Regions from separate parts of the Paenibacillus amylolyticus genome, predicted to be linked through region 2. Evidence: predicted binding sites of a transcription regulator. Region 2 holds the regulator's gene; the other holds the start of a gene.
What was found. The regulator NrdR, encoded in region 2, represses ribonucleotide reductase genes. The targets are predictions, from matches to a motif close to AACACNATATATNGTGTT.
Positions count from the first base shown of each region.

Region 1: a site for NrdR is predicted at 2,895-2,912, ahead of V6668_RS28175 (anaerobic ribonucleoside triphosphate reductase). Genes of this name have one in related genera too.

Region 1 covers NZ_CP145892.1:6,402,229-6,406,580, reverse strand. The annotation lists gene V6668_RS28185 (methyl-accepting chemotaxis protein) at 1-163, opposite strand, end outside; gene nrdG (anaerobic ribonucleoside-triphosphate reductase activating protein) at 380-889, opposite strand; gene V6668_RS28175 (anaerobic ribonucleoside triphosphate reductase) at 886-2,847, opposite strand; gene V6668_RS28170 (hybrid sensor histidine kinase/response regulator) at 3,329-4,352, shown strand, end outside.
Region 2 covers NZ_CP145892.1:2,178,743-2,183,094, reverse strand. The annotation lists gene V6668_RS09950 (S-layer homology domain-containing protein) at 1-1,643, shown strand, start outside; tRNA gene V6668_RS09945 (tRNA-Ala) at 1,881-1,953, opposite strand; gene nrdR (transcriptional regulator NrdR) at 2,139-2,606, opposite strand; gene V6668_RS09935 (alpha/beta-type small acid-soluble spore protein) at 2,723-2,944, shown strand; gene V6668_RS09930 (lytic transglycosylase domain-containing protein) at 3,027-3,590, opposite strand; gene coaE (dephospho-CoA kinase) at 3,587-4,183, opposite strand; gene V6668_RS09920 (manganese efflux pump) at 4,193-4,352, opposite strand, start outside.

The sequences.
Region 1 (4,352 bases), 2.7 Mb from region 2:
CATCCAATAGAGGGTCGCCGGGTTGATAATTCAGTTGTTTTAACGATTCCCCTGCTGAGAAATATAGGAATTTCTCATGATCAATCACGGAGAGGGTTACATCCTGACGAATCGTATCTCGAAAGAAAGGCATACATGTAATTAATGCTTGAACAATATCCATATAAAAGATGATTCCTCCCTGGTTACCTTATGTAAACGGTTAAATTTTAAATGCTAACTTAATAACTATCTATATTATATATCGTCATGCAATAGAGAAGAAAATAGAGAGAATGGATAAAACCTATTTCTTAAAGAAGACCGCTATACGCCAACAAGACACGAGTCCGCTGGGGACCCGTGCCTTGTTAGTTGGTGAGGGGAATAAAACCAATGTTTACAGCATACTGAGCTGCATTGTAACGATGGTTCGAGTGGCTAGTGTTGCACGGACATCAATCAAACGCTGATTCCGGCTGCCGCGAAAGGGAAGGGAAACATCACGCTCCGCTTCAACGTATCGACCGTCAATAATCACATCGCACAACCGGGCAAGCTCCGCTCTTGCAGGGTCGGTAATCAGTTCTTCATATTCGAATCCCGTGTAGGCCCATACCGTCAGATCAGGACGTGCAGCGCGGAGCTGCTGAACCCAAGACGTACATTCTGCTGCCGAGAAAAAGGGATCACCACCACACAACGTAACGCCATCCAGTAACGGATGGGTCGTCACTTCATGCAGAATCTGCTGTTGCCGCTCCTCTGTAAAGGGCTCACCCGCTCGAAAGCTCCATGAATCCGGACTGAAGCAGCCCGGACAGGCGTGAAGACATCCGCTGATGAACAACACGGCACGCAGGCCGGTCCCTTCATTTACCGATTCCGGGATGTAACCATATAGATTCACCGGTGTTTCACCCGATCCCGCACTTCGGCCTGCTTTGCAGCATTGAAGCGTACTTTGTAATCTCCGGTCAGATAGCCAGTTACGCGGCGTAACCGCTGGAAGTGTACATGGTTCTCGTGGGCTCCACAGTTTGGGCATACATCCCCAATGACGCCTTCATAACCACATGCAGGGCAGCGATCAATTGGATGATTAATGGAGAAATAACCGATATCCTGCGCAAGTGCATACTGTACAATTCGCAGGAAAGCTGCGGTGTTGGCCCGAACGTTTCCGTCAAGCTCCACATAGGAGATCGCACCCGCGTTACATAAAGTGTGGAATGGGGCCTCCAGTTCAATCTTCCGATATGCTGGAAGCGTGTGGTAGACCGGGATATGGAATGAATTCGTATAATACTCCCGATCATTCACTCCGGGAATAATGCCATAACGCTCTCTGTCGATCTTCGTGAATTTGCCGGACAACCCTTCAGCAGGTGTGGCAAACAGTGTGATATTCAAGTTATGCTGCTCGCTCATCCGGTCACAGAACTCTCTCATGGTCCGAATAATGTTGAGCGCTTCGCGATGTACATGAGGGTCCTGCCCATGATGGCGCCCATAGAGAGCTGTCATACATTCCGCGAGACCGATAAAACCAAGAGATAATGTTCCATGCTTTAACAGCTCGGCAACCGGCTCGTTCGGGCCAAGCTGTTCTCCACCTTCCCATACACCCTCCCGCATCATGAAGTCCGATGCCTTGGCAGGCTGTGCTGTCTGAATTCGGTAGCGGTGCAGCAGGCCGGAAGCAGCATTATGCATAACTGACTCCAAAGCAGTATAGAATCCGGTTCGGTCAGCGACAGCTCTTGCACCTTGGCAGATGCCAAACCGTATGCCGAGCTTCACGAGGTTAATGGTGTTGAAGGACAGATTACCTTTACCACTTTGACGATTGCGACCAAACCGGTCAGCCAGTGTACGTGTGCGGCATCCCATGGTTGCGATGATCGTATCCGGATCTTCCGGATGATAAAAAGGCAGATTGAAAGAGGCATCCACATTGACAAAGTTAGGATACATCCGCCGGGATGAACAGGTGACTGCGAGCCGGAACAGATCATAGTTCGGCTCTCCTTGAGCCTGATTGATCCCCTGTTTACATTGGAAAATATGTTGAGGGAACACGGGAGTCTCCCCGTTGCCCAGGCCTCGAATGGTTGCTTCCAGCAACGAGCGTGATACCAACCGTCCTTCCGCAGAAGTACATAATCCATAGTTCAGTGAAGTAAATGGAATCTGACCACCCGCCCGGCTGCTCATCGTATTCAGGTTATGAATCAGTGATTCAGCAGCTTGTCCTGTCTCCAATTCAGTCTCTTCATAGGCGAAGGCATATGCCCGCGGACATTGATTCTTCGCTTCGATGCTATCCAGATGAAGCTGTTCATCCCCGATCAGAACATTTTCACCAAAGAGCCGTTGCCCTTTGCGGTAGTGTTTGCGGAACGATCGCTGTACATAAGGGGCCAGATCCCAGTCAATTTTATTGGCCGATACACCGCCATATTGACTGTTCTGCTGGGATTGGAAGATGATCGCAACCAGAGCCATGGCAGACATGATCGTCTGAGGTGTGCGAACCGATCCGTTACCTGTGTTGAAACCCGCAGCAAGGAGACGGTCAAACGGGATAAAGATACAGTTGGTCGTTCCAAGTGCATACTGATCCAGATCGTGTACATACAGATCCCCATTCTCTACAGCTTGGGCAAGCTCTTCCGGCAACACATGACGCAGAGCATGCCACTTGGCGGTCTCCGAACCGAGCCTGCTCATCTTACCACTGAAGGAATCCCCGTTCAGATTTGCATTTTCCCTCAGCGTATCGGCGTCTTCTGCGCCAATAATTCGTCTTCCCAGGTCGGATAATAGATCGGATGCCGGTGGGGTGGCATACTCAAGCATGTTCATGTAAGGTTCCTCCTAAAATGATTTTGGTTATCATTCAATTCACGTTAAATACTATATGTAGATTCGTCTTATCCATTTATAAACTATATGTGGTTTTTTGGGTGTGATCATGATCACACAGCTTACTGAACAAAGTGGACTTTCCTTTAATTGCTGCGGATAAAGGTTCCCAAAGTCTGAGCGGAAGCGTATAATTTCTAGTTATTCTGCAAGTATAATATCCAAAGTCGGACAAGATGGACTTTAATCAAGCTGAAAAGGCGAGTTGCAATGAATTCGCGGTCGTTAAACCATCCGTTTAAGACCTGCTTTTGTCCACAAATGGGCAATAGGCAGGGAGTATGATTCTCTTATACTTCTACGGTGTTAATCATATAAGTATAGATTGTGACAGCTATTCGGATTTTTGATGACCCCTGTACGTGATTAAACATTCTGAAATACAGATTTGAAAGTGCAGCTAAGATAAGAGGGGTGAATCATGGGGACGGCAGAAGGCATTACAAGAGGCTTCTATGAAGATATAAAGGAAGCTGCGGCCCACATCGTAGACGTATTAAGTGGTATATTGAAGGTCAATACCATCTTTGTTGCCACGAATGACGGGGTGACCAATGTCATTTTGGAGGCCTTTAATCGTACGGAAGAGTTAGTTGTTAAAGGCAGTGCACTTCCATTTACGGATTCATATTGCAGCCTGGTATTAAGAGACAACGGTAACGTGCTTACGATCCCGGATACATGTGAACATCCGATGACACGATCCATGGGCGTTACGAGCGGACTTGGCAATCGCTTCTTCGTGGGCGTGCCTATTATGAGAAGATCGGGCGAAACATTTGGTACCATCTGTCTGATGGATGATCCTGGTTATGTAATCAGCGAAACCGATATGAAGACACTGAAGGCGATGGCTGTATTCCTGGGTTATGTTGTTGATCTGGAAAGCACGTTGCATGTTCAGGAGCGGAAATTGAGTGATTCGGAACAAATGCAAGAACAGCTCCAGGCAGAGAAAGAACGTGCCGAATCTGAGGCTATGACCAAAACACAGATGTTGAAGCTAATGAGTCACGAGATTCGCAATCCTTTGAACGGTATTTTGGGACTGACAGATCTGATGCGCACACCGGATATGCCTGAGGAGCAGTCCGAATATGTGAACATGATTGAGACAAGCGGCAATATTCTGCTTTCCTTGCTGAATAATATGATGAATTTCAACATTAATGAAGCAGGTAAAACGGTTATACATGATGATCCGTTTGATCTGGTAGGCACCATTGAGAATACCGTGTATCTCTATGCCGGGATTGCGACGGGCAAGAACATTGAGCTGGGATTAAATCTTGAACTGAATGTATCTCAAGTGTTCGTTGGGGATGAAGTCAAGATTGGACAGTTGCTTGCACACGTCATTCAGTATGCTCTCGATTCAACGCGTGAAGGTTCCGTTCTGATCACAGCAGTGGTGAACGGAGAAGAATTGGAGGAGACCGGTACAC
Region 2 (4,352 bases):
CGTGGCCCTACAATCAATTTGATCAGCCGAATCTGAGGCCGAATCCGGCCAACACACCTGTTCTGGCTGATTACATAGCGCACGAAGTTGAAGCTGCGGTTCTTTACAACGAGATAACTATGGGGAATTGGAGCATAGCTCCCACGGCGCAGTCCTCTAACTTGCCAGCTTGGAACAATGACTACACAGACGTCTTTGATTGGATGTTCGCGCAGAGAAAACCGGTCGTGCCCGGTGCTCCGAGCGGCTTCAAAGCGACAGCCGGTGACGGACAGGTCACATTGAGCTGGACCGCCCCTGCTGACGACGGTGGCAGTGCGATATTGGGCTACAAGGTATGGTATGGCAACGTGACGCCGGTCACACTGGATGCGACGGAGACCAAATATACCTTTAAGAACCTGACAAACGGCCAAGGCTACAACTTCACCATCATCGCGGTGAATGCAAAGGGCGACGGCGCGGAGATCAGTGCAACGACGACGCCGATGAAGACGACGACTCCCACTGTGCCTGATTCTGGCGGCAATACGGGCAACACCGGAAACACCGGAAATACCGGCAACATCGGTAATACGGGCAACACCGACAATACGGGCACCGGGACAGACGCTGGAACGTTGAAGTCGACCTACACAGTGAATACACCGAAGGATAAGCCCGCGGTCACAGACAAAAACGGCAACACCACCCTCCCCGGTGGCGGCGAGATTGCGACCAAAGGCGGGACGAAGATTAAGGTACCTGAAGGCACAACGATAGACTCAAACGGTAAGGTAACCATTCCGGCAGACAAGAGCGCCGAAGTGACACTACCCGGCGGCAACAGCACAGTGACCATTTCGGGAGGCTCGACGATCGCGAGCGACGGTACGGTTACAGTAGGCGGCAAAGACGCGCATGTGAACCTGCCAAACGGCAACCGTGTGGATATCCATGGCGGATCGAAGATACGGAGCGGCGGAGCGGTTGTGATAGGACCGAGCGGCGCAAAAGTTAGCTTAGATAACGGCATGTCGCTGAACATCCGTGAGGGTACGGAGCTGGCGGTTGATGACGCCACCCCACTGGGCTTCCTCGTGATATCGGGCAATCCTTTCAGGGATGCCAACATGGACGACTGGTTCTACAGCTATATAAATTTCGCCTACACATACGATCTTTTCAACGGCACGACGTCCACAACGTTCTCACCCGGCACCGCAATGACACGTGCAATGTTCGTGCAGGTACTGGCCAATCTTGAGAACGTAAACCTCTCCAGCTACACGAGTTCCCGCTTTAACGACGTGACGGACGGGCAATGGTACACCGCGGCAGCTGAGTGGGCGGCCGAAAAAGGCATAGTCAACGGTACAAACGCAAACCTGTTTGACCCCAATTCACCGATGACGCGCGAGCAGATGCTGGTGATACTATACAACTACATGAAGTACAAGGGCTATGAGCTGCCTGAAAGCCACGCTAAGTCCTTCACGGACGAGAGTGAGATCAGCTCTTGGGCGTTGGAGGCCGTTCAGGCGCTGCGGGGCACCGGCATTGTAGTAGGCAAGCCGGACAACTTCTTTGCTCCCAAAGCCACCGCCACCCGTGCCGAAGTAGCCACGATCTTTGTAAGATTCGTCGAATATCTGGCTGACTGAAAGCGTATACAGAAAAATGGAGACCCTACCGACTGGACAATATCCAGCCGGTAGGGTCTCCTTGTTTTCAAACTGTACTTTTTTTGACAACTCCACAGTCAGGACTTTAAACCCTCTATTTTTGCATCTAGAATATTCATCCCCAAGTCCAAAAAATTCTAATTAATTAATGCATGTTTTGATTTATTTCACGCACAAAAAAACGCCATCACAATAATGTGATGGCATTCTTGATTATGGAGCCTAGGGGGATCGAACCCCTGACCTCATCGCTGCCAGCGATGCGCTCTCCCAGCTGAGCTAAGGCCCCAGGATATGAAATAGATAACTTGTCCAACACTGCTACGTTCCACAGGCGACTCCTATATCATATAAAATCCAGCTTTCGCTGTCAATCACTTTCTCAAGATCCAAAGTGATTGGAGAAGAACAACCGATTTCTCTGGTACACACGGACTGGAACTCCAGACTGCTCTTCTCCCTTTACCAACTTCACTAATCCTCCAGATCGTCTTTGGACAACAGGGATTTCAGTTCTTTCATGAACATATTGATATCTTTGAACTGGCGGTATACCGACGCAAAACGGACATACGCCACTTCATCGACTGGAAACAACTGTTCCATCAACAGCTCACCAATCTGGCGACTCTCAACTTCAGCATCGGCTGTATTACGCAGAGATTTCTCCACTTCAGATACCATCATCTCCAGGGTCTCTACGGAGACTGGACGTTTCTCACAGGCACGAATAAGCCCACGGAGAATTTTGTCCCGGCTGAACTCTTCACGACTGCCATCTTTCTTAATGACGATCAGTGGAGTCTCCTCAATCATCTCAAACGTTGTAAATCTTCGGGCACACTGCTCACACTCACGGCGACGACGAATGGATTTTGCTTCGTTGGCCGGACGCGAATCAAGCACTTTGGTACCCATATAACCGCAATAAGGACACTTCAAAACAGATCACTTCCCACGTTTTACTTTTTACCACATATTCCCTGTACTGATTTTGTAATGAAAAACGCATTGCCGACACATAATACTTTTACCAACCCGCGAGGAGGTGAACAGCAATGGCACAAAGCAATGGTAACTCCAACAACTTGGTGGTAACTAAAGCTTCCGCAGCACTCGAGCAAATGAAATATGAAGTTGCTCAAGAACTCGGAATCAGCATCCCACAAGACGGATACCAAGGTAACATGACTTCTTACGAGAACGGTTCGATCGGTGGATACATCACGAAGCGTCTGGTAACAATTGCAGAACAGCAATTGGCAGGTCAATACCAATAATATCTGCATCGTAATACGCTACACAGAGGAGCATGGAGCGGCCGGTGAATAACCGGCCTGCTCTGTGCTTCTACTTATATACTTAGAACGTATTATAGATCTTTACATACTGATTATAATAGTAAATGACTCTTTGTACATAGTGACGCGTCTCACCAAACGGAATATCTTTCACCGTATCGAACGAGCCATCCCATACACCATCTCTAAGCCAACTGTTTACTTTGCCTGGACCCGCATTATAGGCAGCGATCATAACTGCTTCATTGCCATCAAATTGATCGGACAGATTCCGCAGATACCATGTGCCTAACTGAATATTTCGTTCTGGCTCGTGCTTTAATTCCTCCAGCGAAGTGTCGGGAATTTTGGCTTGTTCCAGTATCCAGTTCGCCGTGTCCGGCATCAGTTGCATGAGCCCAATGGCACCTCGTTTGGATTCCTTGCTTGTCTTAAAATTGGTCTCCACCTTGATAATGGAAGCAATCAGAAACGGATCAACCTCATAACTCTGAGATTGGGCACGGATCTCTTCCTTATAATGTATGGGATAGAACCATGCCATCCAGTTTGTATTCAGAAATAACACCAGTACAAAGGAAACAAACATCAACAGCAATACACGTTTCTTACGCAATATTCTCATAACAAACCCTTACGCTGTAGATATGAGTCAATTTGCTGTTCCGTCGCAGACCATAAGCCGCTGTTATCGATAACAATGTCTGCCAGCTGTTTTTTGCGCTCAATATCCATCTGTACATCCATTCGAGCCTCAGCCTGTGCTGCAGTCATTCCATCCCGACTCATCAAGCGATCTCGTTGCACCGATCTCGGGACATATACAACCATGACTTCCTCAAAACCGTCCTCCAGACCTGATTCGTAGAGCAAAGGAATATCAGATACCACAAGTTTATCCGGATGTTGCAACGCGTATGCAGCAGCCCGTTCGCGCATCTCTTTTCGGATCGCCGGATGTGTGATAGCCTCCAATGCCTTTCGTTCCTCTGGTTGTTCGAAAACAATACTCCCAAGCTTTTTCCGATCCATTGTTCCATCTTCGTTCAGTATGGCTTGTCCAAACCGCTTAACAGCGGCGGCCAACACGGGATGCCCAGGCATCATAACTTCCCGGGCAATAACGTCTGCATCGATGAGCAACGCTCCCTTACTGGCGAGATAGGCGGAAACACTGCTTTTGCCTGTCGCGATCCCGCCGGTTAAGCCTATATTCATCGTTTCACCTCATAACAACTTCATTATTCCCATAATCATTAACATTAGCGCTGGCAATACAGACAGTCTTCGCATCCAGCGCAGAGCTGAGAATCGTAGGCCAACCTTCATGCCGAGTGACAGAAACGCCCCACTAAACAGTGCAATAATGAGTGCTGTCCATAGTGTA